DNA from 3 places in the Streptomyces sp. NPDC004051 genome. Region 1 is predicted to be linked to each of the others. Evidence: riboswitches for the same ligand, from Rfam matches in the RefSeq annotation. Region 1 holds a riboswitch; each other region holds the start of a gene.
The links. Region 1 has a riboswitch for cyclic di-AMP ahead of ACWEQO_RS18990 (M23 family metallopeptidase). Riboswitches for the same ligand answer to the same signal wherever they lie in the genome.
Positions count from the first base shown of each region.

Region 1 (6,135 bases):
CGGCGGATGCGGGTGGCGAGATGGTCGACGTGGAAGAGGCCCTTGAGCAGGTCGGGGTCCTCGATCTCGTTCTCCATCTCGTCGAGGAGGGAGATCTCGCGGTGCACCAGGGACTGCAGGCGCCGGGCCAGGTTGACGAACACCTCGAGTTTCTGTTCGCTGCCCGCCTGGCTGGAGAGCTGGGAGGCCTGCACGACGGCGGTGACGGCGCCGTCGTGCGCCCGGGACAAATCGGCGGCGAGCAGGTCGAAGTCGTCGGCGTTCTCCGGCGTCCTGTCGCGCTGCGCCCGGGGCGGCGGGCCCTCCCCCCGGCGCAGGGCGTCCACCAGGCCGCCCAGGTCGGCCTCGCGCCGGGCCGTGCTCCGGCGCAGGCTCTCCACCCGCTCTTGCACGGAGCGGGCGGCGCGGTCGGCGGCCACGGTGGCGACGACGATGCCGGCGAGGGCCACCGACCCGGCGCCGCCGAGCACGATCCACAGCGGGGCGCCGTGCCGCACCCCGGTGGAGCGGACCGTGAACAGCACGGCCGCGCAGGCGCTGAGGGCGACCGCGACGGGCGGCAGCACGGCGAGCCTCAGCAGTTGGGACCGTATCTGCGTCTCGGGGAGCGCGGGGGCGGGCCGGGAGGGCGGGCGTCCGTGCCGTCCGCCCTCCCGCCGGTCCGTGCGGGAGGCCGGGGCCCGGGAACCGGGCCCCGGTGTCCTCGCACCGGTACCGGTCCGTCGGTTCCGGGTGCCGGTCGCGCCCGAGACGCCGGCCGGGCCCGGCCGGCGGGGCCCCTCGCCCCGTCTGCTCCCTCGTCCGCCTTCTGCCTGCACGTACCGGTCCCCGCTCCCTGATCCGATCTGGTGGACATGGCCCCGGGACGCGATGCGCCCGACCGACACTCACCGTAGTCACCAGCGCATCACGTGCGGTGGCCAGTTGACAAACTTGCCCGGACAGCGTCCCGCTCTGGTATGAGCCTTCGTACGACAGACCGATGAACCCGTCAGGCAGTCACCCGGAAACGGTCGTCACTCGATCCGACCTGGTCAGAAGCGGTCATGAATACATGCCGAGGGCCGGGGAGCCCACGGCTCCCCGGCCCTCGTTTCCTCCGGCATCCACTCACCCGGGCCACCGCGACGGCCACGACCCCTCCGCCGCAGCGGCCCTCGGAGTTCCTTCACCCCCGAGGAGGGTCCGCGAAATTCTCACTCTCCGTAGCAACAGAGGCCATGACTTCCGGGCTCGCGGACTCCTGCCCCACGTCACTCCTCTCCCACCAGGTCCAGGTCCTCGTGGGAGGAGGCGGAGGGGTCCGTGAGGGGGTCGGGCAGCGGCCACTTGTGGTTCGGGACGTGCCCCACCTCCCGCCACCACGTCTTCGCCGGCAGCTCTCCCGCGGGCTCGAACGGCAGGCCCGGGACGGGGAAGGCCGCGGGCTGACCGACCGCGTCGGCGGCCGCCATCGTCCACTCGCCGGGCTCCGCCCAGGGGTGCGGCGCCAGGTTGAAGGTGCCCCAGTGGATCGGCAGGAGGACACCGTCCGGGCGGCCTCTCTGCAGGTCCAGATGGGCCTGGACGCCTTCGGCCGGATTCATGTGGATCTCGGGCCAGGAACCGGGTCCCGGGACGGGGTCCAGCCGGTCCTTGGGCCAGAAGTCCGAGTACGCGCCGATCTGGATCATCGTCGCGTCGAACGGTCCGTGGTCGGCGCCGATGTCCTTGAAGCCGTCGAAGTAGCCGGTGTCGCCGCTGTGGTAGACGCGGTGCTCCGCACCCGCCACGACCCAGGAGGCCCACAGGGTGTGCTGGGTGTTGCGCAGCCCCCGGCCGCAGAAATGCCGGGCCGGGGTGGCCGTGAGAGTGAGCCCGCCGACCCGTGTCGCCTCGTGCCAGTCCAGTTCGCGCAGCCGGTCGGCGGACACGCCCCAGTGCTCCAGATGGGCGCCCACCCCGAGCGGCACGGCGAACAGCGTGTCCGTGCCGGCCAGCGCCTTGACGGTGGGCAGGTCCAGGTGGTCGTAGTGGTCGTGCGAGATCACCACGACGTCGACCGGGCCGAGCGCGGCCAGCGGCAGGGGCACCGGGTGCAGCCGCCGCGGCCCGACGAACGGGAACGGGGAGCAGCGCTCGCCCCACACGGGGTCGAACAGGACCCGCTGACCGTCGATCTCCGTGAGTACGCTGGAGTGGCCCATCCAGGTGAGACGCAGTCCGGTGGCCGGCGGGCGCGCCAGGTCGGCGAGGGTGGTGGAGTGCACCGGCACGGCGCCGCGCGGTGCGCGGTTGTGCCGGGTCTCCTTGTCGAAGTAGGTCTTCGCCAGGTCCCGGGTCGAGCCCTCGGAGCGGGGCCGGACGGGGCCCCCGGGGTTCTGGAACACCCCGTCCCGGTAGTGCGGGGACCTGCGGATGCGCGCCATGCGCTCACCGCTCGGGTCCGCGCCGAAGGCCGCGGGCCGCAGCGCACGGAGCCCGGAACTCCGGGGACGGAAACCGGCCACGATGCCTCCCAGCAGAGTCGGTCGGACATCCCATTATGTGCGGACCGGCCGGGACCGCGGCGGCGGACGGGACGGAACCGGCCGCCCGGGGGCGACGGGCCCGCCGGGCTCCGGCTCCCGGGACGGGGCGCGGGCGTCCGCCCCCGTGCCCCTCCCCCGTGTCCCGTGCCCGCCGCGTCCGCCCCCCTTCCGGCGTCAGGCCACCGAGGCGATCCGCACCTTGATGTCGTCCGGGGACAGCGTCCCCTTCGCCGTCACGTGGTCCCCCGACGACTCCCCGCGCAGCCGGCGCCCTATCCACGGCACCAGGTATTCGCGCGCCCATTGGACGTCGTCCCGTCGGACGTCGAGGTTGCCGCGCGGCGGCAGCGGGGGCCAGGGCTGCTCCGGGTCGGCCGGGACGTCCAGGCCGAGGGTCTGGCCCGCGCGGAGCGCCACGCGCGTGTGCCCCTCGGGCGACAGGTGGAGCCGGTCGGCGTCCCAGGCCCTGCGGTCCTGGACGCTCTTCAAGGACCACAGGTCGAGCACCGGGCAGCCGTACCGGTCGGCGACGGCCCGCACGTGCCCGTTGTAGGTGGCGATCTTGCCGCGCAGATGCTTGAGCAGGGGCACGCCCCGGGTGTCGAACCCCGTGGTCACCAGGACCGTGCCGGAGACCGCCGTGAGCGCGGCCACGGCCTGCTCGAAACGCTCGGCCACCTCGTCGGGGTCGGTGCCCGGGCGGAGGATGTCGTTGCCGCCCGCGCAGAAGGAGACCAGTGCGGGAGCCAGTTCGACGGCCCGCGGAATCTGGTCGGCCATGATCTGGTCGAGCAGTTTCCCGCGCACCGCGAGATTCGTGTACCGGAAGTCGCCTTCGGGGCGGCGGTCGGCGAGAAGTACGGCGAACCGGTCGGCCCAGCCGACGAACGCCCCGTCCGGGCCGGGGTCGCCGACGCCCTCGGTGAAGCTGTCCCCCACCGCCACGTACGACCCGATCACTGATGTGCTGTCACTCTTCGAATCGTCTGCCACGAGGGGACATGATTCCCTTTCGAATGTGACCTACGCGACCGTAGGAAGGGGTTGACGCGCGGTGAGATAAGCCACTCCCCGAGCATTGTCCCGTTCCGGAATAGCCCTGTTCGCAAGAACGTTGAAGGGCCGAAACGCGCCGAAGGCCGGACCCCGGGATCGGGGTCCGGCCTTCGGCGTGTGTCAGGCGGGTCGCCGCGGGGTCAGGCGAGGGAGACGCCCTTCGCATTGAGGTAGGCGACCGGGTCCACGTCCGAGCCGTAGTTCGGCGTGGTGCGGATCTCGAAGTGCAGGTGCGGGCCGGTCGAGTTGCCGGTGGACCCCGAGAGGCCGACCTGCTGGCCGCCGCTCACGCTCTGGCCGGCCGAGACGGACAGCGAGGACAGGTGGGCGTACTGGGCGTAGTGGCCGTCCTCGAGCCGGATGACGACCTGGTTGCCGTACGCACCGGCCCAGCCCGCGGAGACCACGGTGCCCGGGCCGACGGCCTTCAGGGAGGTGCCGGTCGGAATCGCGAAGTCGACACCGGTGTGGTAGCCGCTGGACCACATGCTGCCGGCCACCTTGTAGGCGGTGCCGGGGCCGCTGCCGGGCACCGGCGAGCTGTAACCGGAGGTGTTCGCGGCCTGGTTCGCGGTCGCGGCACCGGAGGAGGCCTTCGGCGCGGACTGCTTCGGCGCGGAGGACGGAGCGGACGACGAGGGCGGCCCCAGGGGACCGGCAGGGCCGGAGGAGGCCGACTTCTTCGGCGTGCTCGCCGCGGCCTTGCCGTCGACCGAGAGCTTCAGACCGGGGTGGATGAGCGACGGGTCGTCACCCACGACCTCCCGGTTGTCGGCGTAGAGCTGCTTCCAGCCGCCGTCGACGTTCTCGGACTCGGCGATCTTCGCCAGGTAGTCGCCGCCCTTCACTGTGTACGTGCGGGCGCCGTCGCTCTTGCCGCTGTCGGCCTTCTTGCCGTCAGTCTTCTTGTCGGCGACGGAGAACGACTGGACGGCCTTTTCCGGGGCCGCCTGCGCCGGGGCGGCGTTCGCGCCGGTGGCGCCGAGGAGCGGCAGTGCGAGCGCTGCGCCACCGGCGCCGGCGACGGCTATGGAACGGGTGAAACGCGCAGCGCGGGGACGGCGGTGCTTACCCTCTGCGGGCATGACGAATTCCTCTCCGGCGCCTACGAGGTGAGCTGTCGGGTTCGGACTGGAGATGCCCGGCCGCGTCGGGACGCGGCTTAACCCCGAGCCTGTTCCGGAGACCGGGACAGGCAGTGGTACCTGTGGGTCCCCCGCTCCTGCCGTACACGGGTCAGTGTGTGCGGGCTCCGGGCGGCGGCAGGATTAGGCGTCCGTCCGGATCGATGGCGAACGTAGGCGACCACGGCGCAAAGGGACAAGCGCGATGTTCCGAACGAAGGCCCTTTTCCGTGATCCATTCACCTGAATTCCGTCACCCAGAGTCGTCCCGGATTTCCCGCACTCCCCGGATTCCCTTACGGAACAACGGAATTAGGTGAGCATGGCGACAACACATCGTCACCGATATGACGATGCTCACCACGCGCCCCCCACCTCCCCTTCTTTCGGTGCACTTTGTGGCGAAAACTGCTAAACGGACATAACAACTTCAATCGCCCTATCGGGTGCGTTCTGCTCCGGTCGGCCGGTCGCCCCGGAACGCCCCCGTCGACCGGTCCGCGGACAACTCATTGCCCCCGACAGGCATGTCGTATCGTCGGGTGACACCCGCCGGCGCCTCCCCGTCGGCGGCGAGAGGGAGGGGCCCCAGTGACGCAGCACATCCCGTCGACCGAACCCGAGCTGACCGGAGTGCGGAACTTCCGCGATGTGGGCGGACTGCCGACCGTGGACGGCCGCCGGGTACGCCACGGCGTGCTGTTCCGCAGCGGCCACCTCGCCCACGCCACCGCGTCGGACGCCGCCTTCCTGTCCTCCCTGGGACTGCACACCGTCTTCGACTTCCGCAACGCGGCCGACCGGAAGCTGGACGGCCACGACATCGAACTGCCCGGCGTGCGCCAGGTGAACCTGCCGCTGAGCGACCCGGCCGACGGCGCACAGTTCTGGAAGATGGTCCGCGACGGCGACCTGGACCAGCTGCGCTCGATCCTCGCCGACGGCAAGGCGGCGGGCCGGATGATCGCCTCGTACCGCGTGCTCGTCAGGAAACGCACCGCCGAGCACTCCCAGGTGCTGCGCTCGCTCGCCGAGGAGAGCGTCCCCGCGCTGATGCACTGCGCGGCGGGCAAGGACCGCGCGGGCCTGTCGGTGGCGGTGACGCTGCTCGCCCTGGGGGTGGAGCGGGACGCGATCTTCGACGACTACCTCAAGTCCGGCGCCAAGCACCGCCGCTACCGGGTGCGTCGCAGCGGCAGCTCCGCCTCGGCCTACTCCCCCGAGGTCATGGAGCTGCTCGACCCCCTGTTCGACGCCCGCGCCGAATATCTGTCGGCGGCCCTGGAGACCATCGAGGAGACCTGGGGCGGCGTGGACCCCTACCTCGAGACGGCGCTCGGGCTCACCCCCGAGAACCGGGAGCGACTGCGCGAGCGCCTGCTCGAGTGAGGAACCCCTCGTCCGGTGACTACTGCTTGGCGCCCAGCGCGAACAGCAGGTAGATG
Region 1 is NZ_JBSGHG010000016.1:133,392-139,526, forward strand. Features, by position in the region: gene ACWEQO_RS18975 (ATP-binding protein) at 1-566, opposite strand, end outside; gene ACWEQO_RS18980 (MBL fold metallo-hydrolase) at 1,254-2,489, opposite strand; gene ACWEQO_RS18985 (SGNH/GDSL hydrolase family protein) at 2,685-3,470, opposite strand; gene ACWEQO_RS18990 (M23 family metallopeptidase) at 3,707-4,651, opposite strand; cyclic di-AMP (ydaO/yuaA leader) riboswitch at 4,656-4,818, opposite strand; gene ACWEQO_RS18995 (tyrosine-protein phosphatase) at 5,282-6,079, shown strand; gene ACWEQO_RS19000 (DUF6126 family protein) at 6,099-6,135, opposite strand, start outside.

Region 2 (6,135 bases), on a different contig from region 1:
CGTGCGAGCGCCGCCAGGACCGGTGCCGGATCGGCCCCCTCCGGCACCCGCCCCAGCAGCGTGCCCACCGGCCGGCCCGCCCGCCTGACCAGCACGAACACCTCTCCGTGCGTCACCGGTGGGCTGTCCGGACCGGGTCTGAGGGCGGTCTCCTCACCGTTCAGGTCCAGTTCGGCGACCTGAACCGCTCCGATGTCCAGGAACCGCCGTATCTCCTCCTGCGCACGTGCCGTGCGGGCCATGAGCCCTCCCCCTCCTCATGAACGGTCCTCATGAACGGTCCCCGCGAACTGCCCTGACGAACGGTCCTCACGAACGGCCCCTCATGACCGGCGCAGCCGCCCCGCCCCCTTCAACGCCCGTGACGCCAACGACGCGAGACGCGGGCGGGCGCGGACGAAGCCGTGCGCACGGCGTGCGGGCTCGCGGCGCAGCAGGTGCAGCGCGGCCCCCAGGCCCGGACGCGTCGCCTCCCCTTCGTGGACGGCGAGTTCGCCCGTTTTCAGCGAGTCCTTGTACTCGGCCGGGCCGCGCCCCATGTCGAGCAGGCCGATGCCCTCGCCGGCCGCCGCCTCCGCCATGCGCAGATGCAGCACCAGCCCCGGCGAGTACTTCGCGAACTCCACGTCGTACGCCGGGAACCAGCAGGCCAGGACCGAGGACGAGCGCAGACCGAAGTGCGCGGCGACGGGGCGGTCCCCGGCGTACAGGACGGACAGCGTGCCCGTGCACTCCGGTGCCCGGGTCTCGGCCAGGCGCCCCACGAGCCGCGTGATCCACTCCTGCGCGAACCGGTCGCGCCGCCCGGTCCTGCGGTACTGGGCCGACTTCCACTCGATGAGCGCGCGCAGCGCGGCCGGGTCGCGTTCGTCGAAGACGAACCGCACCGGTCCGGCCGCCTGGCGGCCGAGCCTGCGCTCCTTGGCCAGTGTGGTCTTCAGGAACTTCGGCGACTGGGCGCGCAGTACGGACTCGTAGGTCTCGTAGCCCTTCTCCACGTCGATGACATAGGTGGCGTGCTCCTCGGCCGCGTACGGGACGAACAGGGCCTGGCCCGCCTCCAGGTTGTCGAAGGCGAAGCTCGACACCGAGCAGGCGCGCAGCAGTTCACCGGTCTCCGGGGCGAGGCCCGGACGCAGGACGGCGCCCTGGCAGTCCGACACCCCGAGCCCGATCGCCCGGCCCTGCCCCAACGCGCCCCGCTCGTACGGCAGGAAGCCGGCCGGTTCGGCGGACGTCCCCTCGTACAGGACCGCCACCCGGGCCCGCGGCCGCACCCGGGACACGGCGGTGGCGAACTCCGGTTCCATGAAAGGGCTGCGTGGTGCGTCCGTCGCGGCGCGCAGCTCACGCCAGCGTTCCCGTTCACCCGCGCCGAGCTCCTCGAGCCTCAGCACACGTGTGCGTCCACTGCTCACCTGACCCCCCGATCAAGTCCCCCCTGGACTCTTGGAAGGTACCGCCCGGAACCCCCGGGCCGGTAGGTAGCGGACCATGTTGTCGCCAAGTGGTGCAGAGGCCTTCAACGGGTCCGTACCCGCTGATGACGGAAACGGCGGGGTGCGCGGCGACGGTGCGCAGGATAAGGGGTGCGGGTGGGCGGACGGGGGCGTTCCGGGTGAGGGTGAGTCGGGTGGGCCCGGTGTCCGTATTCTCTGATCATGGCCGCACCCACCGATTTCTCACTCATCGCCACCGACCTGGACGGGACGCTGCTGCGCGGCGACGACTCCCTCTCCGACCGGTCTCTCGCCGCACTGGCGCTGGCGACGCGGGCCGGTGCCCGGCACCTCGTGGTGACGGGCCGACCGGCGCCCGGGGTGCGGCCGCTCCTGGACAGACTGGGGAGCACGGGGCTCGCGGTGTGCGGACAGGGCGCGCAGGTGTACGACGCCGGCGCGAACCGGCTGCTGCACTCCGTCACGCTGGACCGGGAACTGGCGGAGACCGCGCTCGGCAAGATCGAGGCCGAGGTGGGGGAGGTGTACGCCGCGGTCGACCAGGACGGGGTCGACGGGCTCACCCTGATCGAGCCGGGCTACCGGATGCCGCACCCGACGCTGCCCTCCGTCCGGGTCGGGCGACGGGACGACCTGTGGGTGCTGCCGATCACCAAGGTGCTGTTGCGCCACTCCTTCCTGAGTGACGACGAGTTGGCGGAGACGGCGCGTTCGGTGGTCGGCTCGCTGGCCACGGTCACCATGTCGGGACCGGGCACCGTGGAGCTCCAGCCGTGCGGTGTCACCAAGGCGACGGGACTGGCGCTGGCCGCCGAGCACCTGGGGCTGAGCCGGGAACGGACCGTCGCCTTCGGCGACATGCCCAACGACATCCCGATGTTCCACTGGGCGGCCCACGGTGTCGCCATGGCCAACGCGCATCCCGAGCTGAAGGCGGTGGCCGACGAGGTCACCACGACGAACGAGGACGACGGCGTGGCCGTCGTCCTCGAGCGGTTGTTCGGCGCGGGGAGCGGGGCGGGGCGGGACGGCACACGCCCCACCACGTGCCGTTCCGGCCTCCGCCCCGACGGGTGACCCCGCGCACCGGGCGTGTCCCGGTGCGCCCGGACGTCCCAGTGGGCGACGTCCCAGTGGGCGATGTCTCAGTAGGCGCCGAAGACGTTGTCGATCGAGCCGTAGCGGTCCGCCGCGTAGTTGCAGGCGGCCGCGATGTTCGCGACCGGGTCGAACGGGTCGAAGGCCGTTCCGGGCACGTGGTACGCCTGGAAGGTCGGGTCGATGACCTGCAGCAGGCCCTTCGACGGGGTGCCGGCGACGGCGTTGGAGTCCCACAGGTTGATGGCCTGCGGGTTGCCGGAGGACTCGCGCATGATGTTGCGGTGGATGGAGTCGTAGCTGCCGGGGATGCCGTGCTGCGCCATGATCGACAGCGCCTCGCGGATCCAGCCGTCGAGGTTGTCCGGGTACGCCGTCGCGGTGCCGGCGGCGGCCGGGGCGGACGACACGGGGGCGGCGGAGGCGCTGGTGGCGCCGAAGACCGGGAGGGCGATCGCCGCGACGGTGGCGACGGCGAGGGAGCGGACGAGGCGGGTGCGGCCGAAGCGGCGCCGACCGGATGCGGGCGTGGCGGACATGGGTGCGTTCCTCTCCTACGCCTGCGAGGTGAGCTGTCGGGTTCGGGCGGGAGAGTGCCCGGCCGCGCCCCTGAGGGCGTGGCTTCACCCCGAGCCGTCCCGGTGAACCGGTCCGGCGACTTACCTGGGTCCCCCGCTCCTGCCGTGCGTGAGTGAGTTGATCGACGGGTGGTGCGGGCGGTGGCAGGATTCGGCGTCCGCCCGACAGGCCGGGAACGTATGCGAGAGCGCATGTCGGGAACAAGTGCGAACATTACGTATGACGCCGTTTGATCTTGTCTCGGGCTATTTGGGGGACTTGATCCTTTGCGGGCGTCAACGGTCAACTCGCGTGCGGTGAAAGGGAAGGCGTGCCCGCGGGGGAGGCGCGGGCGGGCCGGGTGGCGCGTGACCGACCTCACTGGCCGCACCGTGCGGACGCATTTGCCGCCAAGGGGAATTCCATTTCCAATTACGGCAAATCGGGCATCGGGGCGGGCAGGATGGGGTGTGTGCCGGGATGCGGTTCGGGGTGCGGGCGGGGAAAGGTGTTCGAAAAGTTGGTGAATGTCCCTTGTTGTCGACCGGTCGGAAACGATCTGATGGTGATCCGATGCCGGAGGGCGCCGTGACGTGCCGTCCAGGCGTGCTCGGACGGGCTCGGGGGAATGTGGGTGCTGGCGGTGATCGAAACATGACCGGATACGCTGACTCGAGTGATGTCAGCGACCTATCGACAACCAGCGACCCAGTGGTGAACGGTGCAAGACGTCTGAGCGTCAGTGGACACCAGCAGACAGGAGACCCCTCGTGACCGTCGTCGGGCCATTCGGGCTGAGCGTGCGGGACCAGGCTCTGGAAGCCGATGTCCGGGCCGGGATGACGGCTGTCGAGGAAGGGCTGCTCGAGGCCACCAAGAGTGAGGTCCCCTTCATCACGGGCGCCGCCCAGCACCTGGTGCGGGCCGGCGGCAAGCGGTTCCGGCCGCTGCTGGTGATGCTCGCCGCCCAGTTCGGCGACCCCCACGCGCCCGGCGTCGTACCGTCCGCCGTGGTCGTGGAGCTGACCCACCTGGCCACGCTGTACCACGACGACGTGATGGACGACGCGGGTGTGCGGCGCGGGGTGCCGAGCGCGAACACCCGCTGGGGCAACTCCGTCGCGGTCCTCACCGGCGACTTCCTCTTCGCGCGCGCCTCGCACATCCTGGCCGACCTCGGGCCGGAGGCCGTACGGGTGCAGGCGGAGGCGTTCGAGCGGCTGGTCTCCGGCCAGATCCTGGAGACCGCGGGACCGCAGGACGGCCGCGATCCGGTCGACCACTACCTGGACGTCCTCAGCGGCAAGACCGGTTCACTGGTCGCCGTCTCGTGCCGGTTCGGCGCCATGATGTCCGGCGCGGACGACGCGGTCGTGGACGTGCTGACCCAGTACGGCGAGCGGCTCGGGATCGCCTTCCAGCTCGCCGACGACGTGCTGGACATCGCCTCCGACTCCCACGAGTCCGGCAAGACCCCGGGCACCGACCTGCGCGAGGGCATTTCGACCCTGCCCGTGCTGCGGCTGCGCGAGCGGGCGGCCCGGCAGGGCCTGCCCGAGGACGTCGCGCTGTGCGAGCTGCTGGACTCCGACCTCAGTGACGACGGCCGGCACGCCGAGGCACTGCGCCTGCTGCGCGCGCACCCCGCGCTGGAGCAGGCCCGCCGGGACACCGTGCGCCATGCGCAGGAGGCCCGCGCGGTGCTGGCGCCGCTGCCGGAGTGCGAGTCGAAGACGGCCCTGGTCGAACTGTGCGACGCGGTGGTGCACCGGGCCGGCTGACCCGCCCGGCGCCCCGACCCCGACCCCGACCCCTACTGGTCGGGGGAGGGAACACCTCCTCGTGTCATACCGCAGCAGTACACGGAGTTGAGTCCGGGGTCTGACGCTTCCTCGCGTGGTGTTTGGTCAGATGGACCATGACGGACACCACTCCTCACCGCTTCGGGTGAGGATGGCGGCTCAGGGTGTGACTGGTGCGAGGAACACGAGACGCAGGCCGCCGCCGACCACGGAGGTAAGGCACACATGGCACCGTACGAATCCGACGACACGACGACCGCGGGGGCGACCCGCGAGCCGGGCCCGGGCCGGCGCAGGGCCGCGCGGTACATCGTCCCGGTCACGGTGATGGGAGTGGCGGCCGCGACCATCGGGCTCGTCCCCGCGATCGCGAACTCCGGCGCCCCGGACCTGCCGGAGATCACCGCCGCGCAGCTCATCGAGAAGATGGCCGAGTCGGACACCGAGCGGCTGTCCGGCACCGTGAAGATCACCACCGACCTCGGACTGCCGGACCTCGGCGGCCTGGAGAGCAGTCTGGCCTCCGGCGCCCTGGGCCGCGGCGAGGGCGGCTCGTCCGCCGACCCGACCGCGAAGCTCACCGAGCTGGCCTCCGGTACGCACACCCTGCGCGTCGCGGTCGACGGCCCCGACCGGCAGAAGGTGTCGCTGCTCGAGAACGCCGCCGAGTACAGCCTGATCCACAACGGCAAGGACGTCTGGGGCTACGACAGCGCGTCCAACGAGGTCTACCACGGCACGGTCGACGAGTCCGCCGAGGGCACCAGGGGCGAGGACCGGGAGAAGCAGCCCCCGGCCATGCCGAAGGACTTCGCCGAGGAGGCGCTGAAGGCGGTCGACGACACCACGTCCGTCACCGTCGACGGCACCGCGCAGGTGGCAGGCCGCGACGCCTACAAGCTGGTCGTCAAGCCCAAGCAGTCCGGTTCCACGGTCGGTGCGATCAGCATCGCGGTGGACCACGAGACCGGGACGCCGCTGAAGTTCACGCTGACCCCGACCAGCGGCGGCGCCGCCGTCGTGGACGTCGGCTTCACCAAGGTCAGCTTCGACCGGCCGGCCGCGTCGACCTTCGACTTCACCCCGCCCAAGGGCGCCAAGGTGACCGAGGAAGGCGCCCTGGAGGACGGGAAGAAGGGCGAGGAGCCCACCGGCCGGCCGGAGGGCGCCCCGAAGTCCGAGGAGGACCTCTCCGAGGGGCCCGGCGGGCTGAAGGT
Region 2 is NZ_JBSGHG010000003.1:291,930-298,064, reverse strand. Features, by position in the region: gene ACWEQO_RS06710 (glycosyltransferase) at 1-242, opposite strand, end outside; gene ACWEQO_RS06705 (GNAT family N-acetyltransferase) at 324-1,397, opposite strand; gene ACWEQO_RS06700 (HAD family hydrolase) at 1,662-2,537, shown strand; gene ACWEQO_RS06695 (transglycosylase SLT domain-containing protein) at 2,606-3,097, opposite strand; cyclic di-AMP (ydaO/yuaA leader) riboswitch at 3,101-3,262, opposite strand; gene ACWEQO_RS06690 (polyprenyl synthetase family protein) at 3,887-4,897, shown strand; gene ACWEQO_RS06685 (LolA family protein) at 5,144-6,135, shown strand, end outside.
Region 2: linked by a shared signal. The riboswitch ahead of ACWEQO_RS06695 (transglycosylase SLT domain-containing protein) and the one ahead of ACWEQO_RS18990 (M23 family metallopeptidase) in region 1 are both predicted to bind cyclic di-AMP.

Region 3 (6,135 bases), on a different contig from region 1:
ACCCGGAGCGGTTCGCCGATCCCGACGTGCTCGACCTCGCCCGGCGGGACAACCAGCACCTGGGGTACGGCCACGGCATCCACTACTGCCTGGGCGCCCCGCTGGCCCGGCTGGAGGGCCAGACCGCGCTCGCCACGCTGCTGACCCGACTGCCGGACCTCAGGCTCGCGTCGGATCCGGCCGAACTGCGCTGGCGCGGCGGGCTCATCATGCGCGGACTGCGGACCCTGCCGGTGGAATTCAGCCCATGGCCGAAGTGACTTACTGAACGGTCACCGGATGTCTGCCGTAGCAACCCGCCGGACGGACCCGTGAAGGCCACCGGGTTGCCGCAGAAGTGGCTTTTGCGCATCCTCCGTACGCCTCTGAAGTGACGGTCGGGACCCCTTCGGGCACGGTCCGTCGCACCGTCGTCGGGGCAGTGCGGACATGACGTTCGGTCAGCTCTGTGATCTTCATGTGATCTGCGCGGCATGAACTTGTGACAAGCGATTGTCTGCGGCTACGTTCACCCATCAAGCACGGCGCCTCGGTTGCACAGCTGCGCAGTTCGACTCGCCGTGCGGGTAACTGTTGTCCTGCGAAAGGTCTCCGCATGCTCTCCGGGAACGGTCGTCACCGTCGCCCCCGCCAGGCTCCGGCTTTTGTCGTCGCTGCCGGAGTGACCGGCTCAGCCATCGCGATTCCGCTCCTCGGGGCCAGTGGCGCCAGCGCGGCCGAGGGTGTGACCTGGGACCGGGTCGCGGAGTGCGAGTCCGGCGGCTCGTGGAGTCAGAACTCCGGCAACGGCTACTACGGCGGCCTGCAGTTGACCCAGGCGGACTGGGAGAAGTACGGCGGCCTCGACTACGCGTCCAGCGCCGACCAGGCCAGCCGCGGCCAGCAGATAGCCGTGGCCGAGAAGATCCTCGCCGACCAGGGGGTCGGCGCGTGGCAGGCCTGCGGCCTGCTGTCGGGCCTGGGTGGCGACCTGGGCAAGGCCGGCGCCGACACCGGCGCGGGCGGCGGCTCGTCGTACGACTCGTCCGGTACCGGAAGCTCCGCCACCCCGGCGCCCTCGCAGTCCGCCGGTGCTTCTTCGGGCAACAAGGGCAACGGCGGCGACAAGGGCATCGAGGTCGGTAAGGGCCAGAAGGCGGACGAAGCGCCCGAGTCCGACGGTTCGGGCATCGAGCCCGGCGCCTCCCCCTCCGCTTCCGCTTCCCCCTCCGCCAAGGGGGGCGATTCGGGCAAGTCGGGACAGAAGGCGGGCTCTTCGGATGCGTCCGCGAGTGAGGCCCCCACCGGCCGCCACCGTGGCGCCAGTGCCGAGGAAGAGGTGCGTGAGGACCGTGAGTCCGGAAGCTCCGGCCGGCACGCCTCGCGCGGCGGCCTCGGCCTCTCGCGCGGCCTCGACGTCTCCTCCCCGGCCGACAGGGCCCCCGAGGGCACCGGAATCGGTCCCTCGATCGCCGTCGACTCCCTTGCGCTCGGCGGCGGGTGGCTCGCCCAGTACGGCGGGGGCGGCGCGGGGGCGGATGAGGCGGCGCCCAACCTCATCCTTCCCGGTCAGAGCCTTGCGTTCGGATTCGGATCGGACGAAGGCTGACATTCGAAGAGGCGTGTCGATGGCGGCAGTTGAGGTCGGGTTTCGCGCTGAATGTCCGTTATAAAGGCGATGAGAGATAGGTCTCAGAAGCCCTGATCGTCTTTGATTATCCGCCGTGCGCGTGTCTACCGTCAGGACCGCTCGCCACCGCGGGCCCCGGCTGCCGCCACGCCGAATCCTGCCAGTGGCAGCACGGGAACACTCGTCGCGTCATGCGCCGTAGGCAGGAGCGGGGGAACCAAGGTAGGTGCCGCATCCGGTGATTGACGCCGGATCGGCTAGGGGTGAAGCCGTGTCCCGTGAGGGACGCGGCCGGGCAACTCAACCGGCCCGAACCCGACAGCTCACCTCGTAGGCGTCGGTGAGGGGATCTTCCATGCTGTTTTCCGGCAAGGGCAAGCACCGTCGTCCGTCCAAGGCCACCCGGGTCATCGCCGTCGCAGGCGTCACCGGTGCCGCCGTCGCCGCCCCGCTGATGGCGGCCGGCAACGCTTCCGCCGCCACCGCCTCCGAGTGGGACACCGTCGCCCAGTGCGAGTCCGGTGGCAACTGGTCCATCAACACCGGCAACGGCTACTACGGCGGCCTGCAGTTCTCCGCTTCCACCTGGGCCGGCTACGGCGGCACGCAGTACGCCGCCACCGCCGACCGGGCCAGCAAGGCCCAGCAGATCGAGATAGCCGAGAAGGTCCTCGCGGGCCAGGGCAAGGGCGCCTGGCCGGTCTGCGGCAAGGGCCTGTCCAACGCCGCCTACGCCGGCGGCGGCTCCGGCAACCAGAGCGCCGGGAACCAGAACAGCGGTTCCTCGCAGAGCACCCAGCAGCAGAACACCCAGAAGCAGAACACCCAGAAGCAGAGCACCCAGGAACAGAGCACCCGGAAGCAGAGCGCCCAGAAGCAGAGCACCGGCTCCGCCCCCGAGCGCTCCACCGAGCAGAAGGCCTCCCGCTCCGACGAGCGTCCGGCCGCCGCGAAGAAGACCGTCACCACCCCGACCGGCGAGAAGGTCGAGAAGGGCGACGGCGAGTACAAGGTGGTCAAGGGCGACACCCTCAGCTCGATCGCCGCGGAGCACGACGTCAAGGGCGGCTGGAACAAGCTGTTCGAGCTGAACGACGACATCGTCGAGGACGCCGACCTCATCTACCCGGGTCAGCAGCTGCACCTGAAGTAAGGTGCGGCCGCAGGTCCAGGGGGCTCCGTCCCCACGGAGCCCCTCCCCTCCCCGTCCCCACGGGGTCTCCCCCGCCCCGGTGCGTGTTCCCCGTACGCGCCGGGGCGGGGCTTTTCCGTACGCGGCGGGTCCTCGCCGGCGTCCGGTGTCCGGTGTTCGGCGTCTGGTGTCCGGTGCCGGCCGACGGGCACGAGGGGGTTCCGGTTTCCGGGCCCGTCTTTGTTCCGTTCGGAAACAATTTACTCTCGGTTCCGTCCGAGAGGCGGCCGACCGGATGGCCGATCGCCCGGAGCCGGATAGGCTCGGTCCCGCAGGGTCCCCGTGGCCCGGCTGATCCACGTCACATCCATGAAGGAGATGCTCGTGCCGTCCATCGACGTCGTCGTAGCCCGGGAAATCCTGGACTCCCGAGGCAACCCCACCGTCGAGGTCGAGGTCGGCCTCGACGACGGCAGCACGGGTCGTGCCGCCGTTCCGTCCGGTGCCTCCACCGGCGCCTTCGAGGCCATCGAACTCCGTGACGGCGACCCCGACCGTTACCAGGGCAAGGGAGTCGAGAAGGCCGTCCTGGCCGTCATCGAGCAGATCGGCCCGGAGCTGGTCGGCTACGACGCCACCGAGCAGCGCCTGATCGACCAGGCGATGTTCGACCTGGACGCCACCGACAACAAGGGCTCCCTCGGCGCCAACGCCATCCTCGGCGTCTCCCTGGCCGTCGCCCACGCCGCCTCCGAGGCCAGCGACCTGCCCCTCTTCCGCTACCTGGGCGGACCCAACGCGCACCTGCTGCCGGTGCCGATGATGAACATCCTCAACGGCGGCTCGCACGCGGACTCCAATGTGGACATCCAGGAGTTCATGATCGCCCCGATCGGCGCGGAGTCCTTCTCCGAGGCCCTGCGCTGGGGCACCGAGGTCTACCACACCCTGAAGAAGGTGCTGAAGAGCCGCGGCCTGTCCACCGGCCTCGGCGACGAGGGCGGCTTCGCCCCGAACCTCGGCTCCAACCGCGAGGCCCTCGACCTCATCCTCGAGGCCATCAAGGAAGCCGGTTACGCCCCGGGCGAGCAGATCGCCCTCGCGCTCGACGTGGCCGCCTCCGAGTTCTACAAGGACGGCTCGTACGTCTTCGAGGGCAAGGAGCGCTCCGCCGCCGAGATGACGGAGTACTACGCCGAGCTGGTCGAGGCGTACCCGCTGGTCTCCATCGAGGACCCGCTGTTCGAGGACGACTGGGACGGCTGGAAGGCCCTCACCGACAAGCTCGGCGACAAGGTCCAGATCGTCGGCGACGACCTGTTCGTCACCAACCCGGAGCGCCTGGCCCGCGGCATCGAGGAGGGCTCGGCCAACGCCCTGCTGGTGAAGGTGAACCAGATCGGTTCGCTGACCGAGACCCTGGACGCCGTCGAGCTGGCCCAGCGCAACGGCTTCAAGTGCATGATGTCGCACCGTTCCGGCGAGACCGAGGACGTCACCATCGCCGACCTGGCCGTCGCCACCAACTGCGGCCAGATCAAGACCGGCGCCCCGGCCCGCTCCGAGCGCGTGGCCAAGTACAACCAGCTGCTGCGCATCGAGGAGATCCTCGACGACGCCGCGGTGTACGCGGGCCGCAGCGCCTTCCCGCGGTTCCGCAACGCCTGACGACGCGGCTCCGCCAGTCGTCCGTACGTCCCCGGACACGGTCCCGTACCGTGTCCGGGGACGTACGCGCGTATGAAATGTGAACGGGAGACGGGGACATGGCCGTGAAGGACCGGGACCGCTTCTCCACCGCGACCAGGATCCGGCTGATCGGTGAGCAGACCGCGGCCCGGGTCTACCGTTCGCAGACCAGACGCCAGGCCCGCCGTTCCCGGCTGACCGGCCGGGCCGCGCTGCTCGCCCTGGTGGTCTGCTCGCTGATCGTGGCGCTCGCCTACCCCATGCGGCAGTACGTGTCCCAGCGCGCCGAGATCGCCGACCTCCAGCAGGAGCAGGAGGAGGCCCGTCAGCGGGTCGAGGAGCTGCGCGACCTCAAGGCGCGCTGGCAGGACGACGCCTACGCCGAGCAGCGGGCCCGCGAGCGGCTGCACTACGTCAAGCCCGGCGAGACCGGCTACATCGTGATCGACCCGGGCGCGGCCGAGAAGTCGCGCACCGACCTCGGAGCGGCCGACCGCCCCTGGTACGCGAACGTCTGGGACGGGGTCGACAGGTCCGACGCCGCCGCGCGGTGAGCCCCGGGTTTAGCCTTACTACCCTCAGCCGTCGTTCCGGGCCACCGCCTTCCGGAGCCCCTCCCAGAGCGCCTTCCGGAGTCCGGAAGAGCCGCACGCCCCGTACAGAGACCCGCAGGAAGACACGTATGGACACCCCTCCGCCCACGACCCCGCGCACCGAGCCGACCGACGCGGACGTCGAGGCCTTCAAACAGCAGCTCGGGCGGCCCCCGCGCGGGCTGCGCGCCATCGCGCACCGCTGTCCCTGCGGACAGCCCGACGTCGTCGAGACCGCGCCGAGGCTGCCCGACGGCACCCCCTTCCCGACGCTGTACTACCTGACGTGCCCGAAGGCGAACTCCGCGATCGGCACGCTGGAGGCGAACGGCGTGATGAAGGAGATGACGGAGCGGCTGGCGGCGGACCCGGAGCTGGCGGCCGCCTACCGCGCGGCGCACGAGGACTACATCCGGCGCCGTGACGAGATCGAGGAGCTGAAGAACTTCCCGAGCGCCGGCGGGATGCCGGACCGGGTGAAGTGCCTGCACGTCCTGGTCGCCCACTCGCTGGCCGCCGGCCCCGGCGTCAACCCGCTGGGCGACGAGGCGCTCGCGATGCTGCCCCCGTGGTGGCGCAAGGGCCCGTGCGTGACCCTGCCCGGCGAGGAGCCGGCCGCTCCGCAGGAGGACGGCCGATGACCCGGGTCGCCGCCGTCGACTGCGGCACGAACTCCATCCGGCTCCTGGTGGCCGACGCCGACCCGCGGACGGGTGAACTCGTCGACCTGGACCGGCGCATGACGATCGTCCGGCTCGGCCAGGACGTCGACCGCACGGGCCGGCTCGCCCCCGAGGCGCTGGAGCGGACGTTCGCCGCCTGCCGCGCGTACGCGGAGGCCGTCGAGGAGCACGGCGCGCAGCGCCTGCGCTTCGTCGCCACCTCCGCCTCCCGCGACGCCGAGAACCGGGACGAGTTCGTGCGCGGGGTGCTGGACATCCTCGGCGTGGAGCCCGAGGTCATCACCGGCGACCAGGAGGCCGAGTTCTCCTTCACCGGCGCCACCAAGGAACTGACGGGGCGGGCGGACCTGCGCCGCCCGTTCCTGGTCGTGGACATCGGCGGCGGCTCCACCGAGTTCGTCGTCGGCGACGACCGCGTGCGCGGGGCCC
Region 3 is NZ_JBSGHG010000014.1:94,696-100,830, reverse strand. Features, by position in the region: gene ACWEQO_RS17425 (cytochrome P450 family protein) at 1-260, shown strand, start outside; gene ACWEQO_RS17420 (transglycosylase family protein) at 596-1,588, shown strand; cyclic di-AMP (ydaO/yuaA leader) riboswitch at 1,794-1,961, shown strand; gene ACWEQO_RS17415 (transglycosylase family protein) at 1,965-2,762, shown strand; gene eno (phosphopyruvate hydratase) at 3,126-4,409, shown strand; gene ACWEQO_RS17405 (FtsB family cell division protein) at 4,508-4,984, shown strand; gene ACWEQO_RS17400 (DUF501 domain-containing protein) at 5,113-5,664, shown strand; gene ACWEQO_RS17395 (Ppx/GppA phosphatase family protein) at 5,661-6,135, shown strand, end outside.
Region 3: linked by a shared signal. The riboswitch ahead of ACWEQO_RS17415 (transglycosylase family protein) and the one ahead of ACWEQO_RS18990 (M23 family metallopeptidase) in region 1 are both predicted to bind cyclic di-AMP.